3 regions of the Psychrobacillus sp. FSL W7-1457 genome follow, and region 1 is predicted to be linked to each of the others. Evidence: predicted binding sites of a transcription regulator. Region 1 holds the regulator's gene; each other region holds the start of a gene.
What was found. Region 1 encodes LexA, which represses DNA repair genes until DNA is damaged. Its sites were predicted from a motif close to CGAACATATGTTCG; they were not measured.
Positions count from the first base shown of each region.

Region 1 (3,288 bases):
AGGCTTTAATAATTTCTAATGGTTGGGAATATTCATCTACAGTTAATATTAAATTCTTCTTGAAAGCAACTTCATTTATCCAATAATCCTCACTTGTAGCAATATGTGATATTACCCAAGCTAAATTGTTTGGGTAGTCTTTTGTCGTTTTTAACCAATTTTCTTCAGGTAAATTTTTTAAGTAGGGCAATAACGTTTTTCGATAATCGTTCCGATAAGGGAATAGCATCTTTCATCTTCCTTTCGTTGGTAATTAAACTATAACTCTCTTTGGTTTATTAGTTTTTTATTGGGGTAATAATAGAGGATTAGTTAAATGAATAATCCATTTTTTATATAGAAACACAAATAACGAACAATTAAAAGATAGTAGAGATTAATATGCTGTTTTAATTTTAAAGTAGAATTAATTTCCGCTCATATTTTATTTAGTAAAAGCTATTCATGAACGTAAAATAATATAAAACATGGCGGAGGGGTAAGTGTGGAAACTAAAGAGATGATTCATACAATTAACGATTGTATGGAAAAATTAGACTATATTACAGTTAGGAAATATATAATTGATAATATACATCATCTTAACTTATATAAGCATTTGTTAGATGACGCTACTTTAAATGTCTTACAGTATTTAAACACTACCATTGACTCTGAACCTCAGCCTGTATCTCGCCAAGAGGTGGCGATTATCTATTCAATTAATATGTACTCAAAAATGTTTGACGTGAGATCATTAAGAATGAAAATAAAAGAAAACCCGTCCTTACTAATGAGGCAAGATATCAGGCATTATTTTAATGAGGAATCTAAAACATTGTTAGAAGGAATGAGAGTGATTTCTAATCATGCAAACAAGGTATAAGCCATTAAATCAAAAATAAAACCCCTTCACATATAAATGCGAAGGGGTTTTTCGATGATCTAAACAGAAATGTCCACTTTCTAGTTTAGATATGATATCGGCTCTACGTAATCATACTATGATACGGAAATAAGTCAAGAGATTATTAGTGGATATGTCGGTATACTCCAACTACTTTTCCTAAAATCGAAACTTGGTTCACAATAATAGGGTCCATAGTCGAGTTTTCTGGTTGTAATCTAAAATATGTCTTTTCTTTAAAGAACCGTTTCACAGTAGCTTCGTCATCTTCAGTCATTGCAACTACAATATCCCCGTTATTAGCAGATTGTTGTTGTTTAACCACAACATAATCTCCATTCAAGATTCCAGCTTCAATCATACTGTCACCCATAATTTCTAACATGAATAGATGGTCGTCTGATGTACCGAACGTCTCAGGTAAAGGAAAAAATTCTTCAACATTTTCAATAGCTGTTATAGGCATACCTGCAGTAACTTTACCTACCAAAGGAACATGCACAACTCCCTGTCTTTCCACAGAAACTTCCAGACCGTCCAATATTTCAATAGCGCGTGGTTTTGTAGGATCTCTCCGAATTAACCCTTTACTCTCTAATCTTGCTAAGTGACCATGCACTGTAGAGCTTGAGGCAAGTCCAACAGCCTCGCCAATTTCACGTACGGAAGGTGGATAGCCTTTTTTACGAACCTCTTCTTTTATAAAAGCTAAAATATCTTCCTGTCTTTTCGACGCTTTCTTCAATGAGTTCACCTCTTTTAGTAATAAATTACCTACTATATTAATACTTGTTAATAGTATAACAGTGTCCTATACAATATGCAAACATAGGTTCTAAAATATGTTGACAAAAACAAGTGTTCGCATTATTATTAAATTATACATACCGAACAAACATTCTTATTTGGAGGTTTTAACATGAATTGGTTAAAAAACAATTATTTTTTAGCGTTATTTTTAGGACTTAATCTAATTTTCATAACAACTATGGCTATTACACATACAATCTCGGCAGAGAAAAATTACGAAATTCATATAGAACAAGGAGATTCCCTTTGGGGACTTGCTAGTGAATATGGAGTAAAAGATTCTAAAGAAGACTGGATTAGTAAAGTTATTGAAATGAATAATTTATATGATACCTCTATTAAACCAGGAGATGTTATAGTAATTCCAAAGGTAAGTGAGAACTATCACTTAAATTATGGAACAGAGGTAGCAGGAGAATGAAATCAGTTATTTATTGTCGGGTAAGTACAGACAAGTCTACTCAAGAAACTTCACTAGAGAGACAAGAAGAAGAGCTAATAGATTTTGCAACAAAACAGGGTTATGAGGTTTCTCAAGTATTCTTAGACCAGCATAGTGGGTACGATGTGGAGAGAGATGGCCTACTAGAAATGCTTAATTATGTGAAGGAAAACGATATTAAAGCTGTATTTGTCCAAGATGAAACTAGAATCGGCAGAGGAAATGGGAGAATGGCAGTCCTTCATATGCTGCAGAAAACGAATACTACAGTATTTACATTGCAAGATAAAGGAATATTAAACCTGAATGAAATGGATTCTATGCTTTTAGAAATTCTTGCCTTAGTGGAGGAGTATCAGCGCAAAATTCACAACGCCAAAATTAAACGTGGGATGAAACGAGCAATCTCGCAAGGTTATAAGCCAGAAAAGAATTTAAAAACTCGAGGGAATCCTGAAGGAAGAGATCGTATAGATATACCGGTTGATGAAATAGTCCGGTTAAGAAATGCAGGACTAACTTATGAGGAAATTACATCCACTCTCAAAGGGTTAGGATTTCATATAAGTAAAGCTACCGTACATAGAAGATATATTGAATATAAAGAAGCACACGAAGAGTAAAGACTTGCACTTCGTGTGTTTTTTTCATACCTTTATATAAGAGATAGCTGAAAGGATGAAATTAAATGTTAAGTAAAGAAAAATTAGCACGTATTAACGAGCTGTCAAAGAAATCTAAGTCTAGCGGATTATCTATTGAAGAGGCAAAAGAACAAAGTGCACTACGCAAAGAATATTTGGAAACATTTAGAGCGACGATGAGAGATACAATTGAAAATGTAAAAGTTATTGACCCGTCTGGAAATGATGTAACGCCAGAAAAGGTCCAGCAAGCAAAAAAGGGTAAATTTCTGAATTAACTAATCATTTCAGAAACCTTGATAATACAGAGATTGTTGTCTACACTAATAATATAGAAAAAAATTTGTTCGAGAGGATGTCATTCATGTCATTACAATCAGATTTATTAGCAATTACGACTATACGTACTCTTTCTATCGATGCAATCGATAAAGCAAACTCTGGTCACCCTGGTCTTCCAATGGGGGCTGCACCAATGGCTTATACGTTATGGACAAAACATTTAC
Region 1 covers NZ_CP151993.1:1,634,252-1,637,539, forward strand. The annotation lists gene NSQ95_RS07765 (DinB family protein) at 1-229, opposite strand, end outside; gene NSQ95_RS07770 (hypothetical protein) at 485-865, shown strand; gene lexA (transcriptional repressor LexA) at 1,011-1,631, opposite strand; gene NSQ95_RS07780 (LysM peptidoglycan-binding domain-containing protein) at 1,806-2,117, shown strand; gene NSQ95_RS07785 (recombinase family protein) at 2,114-2,761, shown strand; gene NSQ95_RS07790 (DUF896 domain-containing protein) at 2,827-3,060, shown strand; gene tkt (transketolase) at 3,147-3,288, shown strand, end outside.

Region 2 (3,288 bases), 1.5 Mb from region 1:
ATTCTAATGACTTACCTTCTGTTAACTCTTTTACTTTACCAAGAAGGAATGGTGTTACATCCTTACCTTTAATGCCATTATCTTCAGCTTCTTGCAATGCTGTTTGAATGATTCTATTCATGTATTCCTCGTCCAATGAATATTCTGCTGGGATAGGATTAGCAATGATCGCTCCGCCATTTAGACCTAGCTCCCATTTAACGTTTAGCATTTCAGCAACTTCTTTTTCTTCGTCCATACGGAAGTCTGATTTAAAAGGGCTAGTGGAAGTATAGAATGCTGGGAAAGCTTCCGTTTGGAATCCTACTACTGGTACACCTTTTGTCTCTAAGTATTCTAACGTTAATCCGATATCTAAAATTGACTTAGCACCTGCGCAAACAACTGCAACATTTGTAGAAGCTAACTCTTCAAGGTCAGCTGAAATGTCCATTGTTGTCTCAGCACCTCTATGCACTCCGCCGATACCACCAGTTACAAACATTTGAATTCCTGCAAGATCCGCACAAATCATGGTTGTTGCCACAGTAGTAGCACCGATTTCCTTTGAAGCAACTACATAAGGTAAATCTCTTCTAGAAGTTTTACGAGCATTGCTGCTAGTTGCTAAAGTTTCTAATTCTTCATTGGATAAACCAATTTTAATCTTCCCGTCCATAATTGCGATTGTTGCAGGAACTGCTCCATTATCACGAATAATTTGTTCCACTTTTCTTGCCATTTCAATGTTTTGTGGATAAGGCATCCCATGAGAAATGATAGTAGATTCTAGTGCTACGATTGCTTTTCCTTGTGCCATTCCTTGTTCAACCTCTTGTGAGTACGTTAGATATTTTTTCATTTTAAATATTCCTCCAGTTCATTAGTTAACTTTAATTTTGTTAGTTCAGTTCGTACTGTGTCTACAGATTGGAGTGTTTTGGTAGCGTTAATCATCCCAGTCAGCACAGCCTGCTTTACTTCTACTCCATCCAACGAAGCATGAAGAACCCCAGAAACAAAGGCATCTCCTGCGCCAGTCACGTCTACTACCTGCTCTGTTTGGATGGCAGGCATAAACAACGTCTCAATCTCTTTCCCTGCACATACTACTCCCTTACTGCCATTCGTTATAATGACATGGCGTATGCCTTTTTGGACAAATGCCTCGGCAGTACGTTTCCAAGATTCCTCATCCACAATCTGCGTTTGAAAGTATGTTTCTGCTTCATCCTTATTTGTTATAAGCCACTCTATTCCTTCCAGGTTCTCCGGCATTCGATTCATCTTCGGTGAAGACACTGGAATAATCGCAAGAGGAATCTTATTGCCGACCGCCAATGCGTGAATGTATTCCATTACATCTTTTGGACAGTTCATATCTATTATGAGCATTTGCGCATTGGTAAGATAAGCCTCTTGTTTTTTCATGTATTCCACTGTTAGCTGATCATAAATATCCATATTAGCCAGGGCAAAAAGCATTTCACCCTGTTGGTCTAGTACGGCTGAGTACGTTCCCGTAGAGTAGTTAACAAGCTTTTCTACAGAAAACAAGTTCATCCAGTGACTAGATGCCTTTTCGATAGAAGCGTATTCCATATCGTTTCCGACAACTGTAAGTAGCCTGACGGTATTGCCAAGCCTTCCTAAGTTTTCAGCAATATTTCTTGCAACTCCGCCTATACTTTGCAGGCTTGTAGTTGGATTAGAAGTACCCATTTGTAATTGATCTTTTACTATATACTTTCTATCTACATTAGCTCCGCCTATACAAATAAACTCTTTATTCTCTGGTAAAATGTATGCTCTGCCAATAATCTTCCCACTTTTAATGAGCTGAGAAATGATATTAGCAACTGCTGGCCTGGACATCTTTAAGGCATCTGCCATTTCTTGTTGTGATGCATAAGGATTGTTACGCAAATAGGTCAGAACTTTTAATTCCTTGGATTCCATTAGGACAACCTCCCCTCTTCAAACATTTGTTTTAATTATAAACTTTTGTTTTGAAAAGTCAAAGAAAAACTGACAACTATTTTAAATAATTGTCAGTTTCATTTTATTGGGGTTGGTCGTTTAAGCTGCCATCCTCTAATACTCGAGGCTGTATCAGCACTTCGACACGTCTATTTTTTGCTCTGCCTTCTTCCGTATCATTAGCAGCAACCGGCTTGAATTCTCCGTAGCCCTTTGCACTGAAGTACAGAGGATCAATCGTGTTATTGTTTACTAATATTTTCAAAAAGTTCACCGAGCGCATAACACTTAACTCCCAGTTAGAGGCATAAACACTACTAGATATCGGAATATTATCCGTGTGTCCTGTAATCACAACATTCCGAGGCGGATCAAACACCAGTAAATCTGATATATCTTCTGCAATTTGTCGATACTCTTTTTTTACCTCTGCCTGTCCCAAGTCAAATAAAATGCTATCTCTAATTGTCACTAAAAGACCTTCGCTTGTTAACTCAGTTGCAAATTGTTTCTCTAGCGCATTAACCGCTATGTATTCATCGACACTGTCTTGAATCTCAGATAAAGCTTGCTGATCCTCGATGTAAGCCATGCTTTGATTGGAATCACCGCTATTATTGTTTCTAGGTACGTCCATTGGCGACGGCTGTTCCATTAGTCCGGTCCCCCCATCAAACACTTGATTGAATACCGCGGACATTTGGTTTAGCTTTTCTTGATCAACAGTACTAGAAGCAAATAACACAATAAACAGTGCAAGTAGTAAAGTTAAAATATCTGCGTAAGGAAGAAGCCAAGATTCACTCATTTCCTCTTCATGCTGATGTTTTTTATGCTTCTTTGCCAAGGCCTGCCTCCCCGCTTTCATTTAAAACTTTTTTACGTTCAGACATAGATAGATAAGAAGCCAATTTCTGCTCTATCACACGTGGTGCATCTCCTTCTAAGACAGAAAGGATTCCCTCTAACATCATAGTTTTTTGTCTAACCTCTTGCTTTGACTTTCGTTTTAACTTGTTGGCAAATGGATGCCAAAGCACATAACCTGTGAATATCCCTAATAATGTAGCTATGAATGCAGCGGAAATTGCATGTCCTAATTTTTCTATATCATTCATATCACCTAGCGCTGCTACTAAACCAACTACTGCACCTAACACTCCAAGAGTAGGTGCATATGTACCTGCCTGCGTGAAAATCTGAGCACCAGTGGAATGCCTTTCTTCCAAGGCATTAATTTCTTCTGTTAACACATCTCTAATATAATCTGCATTCTGTCCATCGATAGCTAAAGTAAGTCCATTTTTCAAAAATGGATCTTCCACATCG
Region 2 covers NZ_CP151993.1:3,131,537-3,134,824, forward strand. The annotation lists gene NSQ95_RS15395 (pseudouridine-5'-phosphate glycosidase) at 1-841, opposite strand, end outside; gene NSQ95_RS15400 (carbohydrate kinase) at 838-1,938, opposite strand; gene motB (flagellar motor protein MotB) at 2,042-2,806, opposite strand; gene motA (flagellar motor stator protein MotA) at 2,790-3,288, opposite strand, start outside.
Region 2: a site for LexA is predicted at 1,958-1,971, ahead of NSQ95_RS15400 (carbohydrate kinase). Genes of this name have one in related genera too.

Region 3 (3,288 bases), 180 kb from region 1:
TTGATTATTTCTATTTGAATCGCAAAGTGTTACTTGACTCAAAATAGGAAGGAAGTTTTGGGATGAAAGCAGAGATTATTGCGGTAGGATCAGAATTATTGTTAGGACAAATTTCCAATACGAACGCAAGATATATATCCTCCCAGCTGGCAGAGTTAGGGATCGATGTGTATTACCACACAGTAGTTGGAGACAATCCTAATCGTTTGTTAGAAGCTATAAAAATCGCAGAAAATCGAGCTGACCTCATTATTTTTTCAGGAGGTTTAGGACCTACTAAAGATGATCTTACAAAAGAAACAATTTCTAAACACCTTAACAAAAATCTTGTATTAGATGATCATGCAATCATATATATAGAGGATTTCTTTAAAAGAGCTGGAAAAGTAATGACAGAGAACAATAAAAAACAAGCATTAGTTTTAGAAGGCTGTACTGTCCTTGAAAACAAGCATGGAATGGCTCCGGGGATGCTTCTTTCCACAGAGAAACATACATATATGTTATTGCCTGGCCCTCCAAAAGAATTAGAGCCGATGTTCCAATTTGAGGCTAAGCCGCTGTTGCCTAAACTGCTTTATAAAGAAAATGTAATTATGTCCCATGTCATTCGCTTTTATGGTATTGGCGAAGCAGAGCTGGAGAATGAAGTACAGGATTTATTGGACAATCAAACAAATCCTACCCTTGCGCCGCTAGCTTCTGACGGAGAGGTAACATTACGACTTACTGCGAAAGCAGATACGGAAGAAGAAGCTTGGAAAAGGATTGAAAAGCTACAAGCTGAAATCTTAAACCGTGTGGGCAAACATGTGTATGGATATAATAACGAATCTTTAGCCTCCAAGCTAAGAGATATACTAATTGACAACAAGCTAACAATTTCTGCTGCCGAAAGTATGACAGCTGGACTTTTTCAATCAGAGTTGGCTGCAGTCCCAGGAATGGGCGTAGCACTTGTAGGTGGCATTATCACCTACACTGAAGAAGTGAAAATCAATCAGCTTGGTGTTAAAAGAGAAACGATTGATGAACATAGTGTGGTTTCTAGTCATGTTGCAGAAGAAATGGCTAGTCGAGTCAAAGAAAAGTTTGAAACAACGATAGGTGTAGGTATTACTGGAGCAGCTGGACCAGATGGACATGGAGATCAACCGGCAGGAACGGTGTGGATTGGAATAGCGTATGGAGACGTTGCTCCAATTTCTTATAAATTGAATCTATCCGGTATGAGAAACACAAATCGTTTAAGAACAGTTAAGTTTACTATTCATTATTTGATTCGACTTTTAAGAGAAGAAGGATTATCGAAAATTTAATTTTGACAAAGGAAAACGGCTCAAATTATCATTTTGTGCTGTTTTTTTCTATCAAAATCTAATAGTGGTAAAAAATAAACGAATAGATGTTCGCTTTTTTCTTGTAAATTTCTCAAAGACCGAGTATACTAAAGATAGTAAAAAAAATGATAGTTTCTAGGAGGAAATACATTTGGCTAATGATCGTAAAGCAGCGTTAGAAATGGCTTTAAAACAAATAGAGAAACAATTTGGTAAAGGTTCCGTAATGAAATTAGGAGAGAAAACAGACCGTGAAATCTCTACCTCTTCAAGTGGTTCCCTAGCTCTTGATGCAGCACTTGGAATAGGCGGATATCCAAGAGGTCGTATTATTGAAATTTATGGCCCAGAGAGCTCAGGTAAAACAACTGTAGCGCTTCACGCTATTGCAGAAATACAAAAAACAGGTGGGCAAGCGGCATTTATTGATGCAGAGCATGCGTTGGACCCTGTATATGCACAAAAACTAGGCGTTAACATAGATGAATTATTATTATCTCAACCCGACACTGGAGAGCAAGCCCTTGAAATCGCAGAAGCTCTAGTCCGCAGTGGTGCGGTTGAAATCATTGTTATCGACTCTGTTGCAGCATTAGTACCAAAAGCGGAGATAGAAGGAGAAATGGGAGACTCTCATATTGGTCTTCAAGCTCGCTTAATGTCTCAGGCATTACGAAAACTTTCTGGAGTTATTAACAAATCTAACACTATAGCAATCTTTATTAACCAGATTCGTGAAAAAGTTGGAGTAATGTTTGGTAACCCGGAGGTAACGCCGGGTGGTCGCGCACTTAAATTCTACAGCTCTGTCCGCTTAGAAGTAAGACGTGCTGAAGCTATTAAACAAGGTACAGACATTATGGGTAACAAAACGAAAATTAAAGTAGTAAAAAACAAAGTTGCTCCACCATTTAAAACTGCAGAAGTAGATATTATGTACGGAGAAGGAATCTCTCAAGAAGGAGAAATCGTTGATATAGGTTCTGAATACGATATTATCCAAAAAAGTGGTTCTTGGTATGCTTACAATGAAGAACGTATTGGCCAAGGGCGAGAAAACGCTAAGCAATTCTTGAAAGAAAACCCTGCTATTAAAGAAGAAGTGGCATTAAAAATCCGTCAATCTCTAGGTATGACTGCTGGTGCACTTGTTATTGCAGCGCATGAGCCAGAGGACGAAGATGGCGAGTTCGAGCTACTTTTAGAAGATGAATAATAGTTAAAATTAAAAAGATATCAAGAGACTTTCTCTTGGTATCTTTTTTTAAAATCTATTTCTAATATTTTTTGTGAATTTAAACTTATCACAAAGTCCAATTTTAATTGAACTTTAGTATTTATGAATGAGCTAATTTCAAAAATAGAAGCTTTACCTATTAAAAGCGTTCGTTGATGCGACAGGCAGTGACTCTAGTCGGTTGAATGAACATGGATCATTCTTCAGAAAAGGGCCACCAGAGTTGAAACTAATTATAATACTCTTTGCTATGCAGATAAGTATCATGAATCTTTTATTGATTTTTCCTAGTGGTTTTACATAATAAAAGAAAATATGAAATTGTTTTAAATAAGAATTATGAAATCATTTTATTTAGGCAATACCTAAAGTAATAGATATCCTCTCTCTAAAACTAATAATATTCTTCCGTTTCCTTGACAGAGTATTTCTACATCTATACAATTAAAATTGTATAATTTCTTTATTAAATGACTAAAAAGCAGTACAAATATGCATTCAATTAGCATATATGTGCCGACTGAAACTTAAAAGTATAGCAAGAGGGGGTGTTCGAAATGACATTGGAAATTATCATCTCCGCTTTGCTTGGTCTTATTATCGGTGGCGCTGTTGGTTACGGTTATCTGAAAAAAGTGAATGATTCAAAAGTGACTGGTGCAAAACAATCTTCTGTACTCATTATAGAGGAAGCAAAGCGAGAGGCAGAAG
Region 3 covers NZ_CP151993.1:1,458,194-1,461,481, forward strand. The annotation lists gene pgsA (CDP-diacylglycerol--glycerol-3-phosphate 3-phosphatidyltransferase) at 1-47, shown strand, start outside; gene NSQ95_RS06820 (competence/damage-inducible protein A) at 63-1,319, shown strand; gene recA (recombinase RecA) at 1,492-2,556, shown strand; gene rny (ribonuclease Y) at 3,135-3,288, shown strand, end outside.
Region 3: a site for LexA is predicted at 1,399-1,412, ahead of recA (recombinase RecA). Genes of this name have one in related genera too.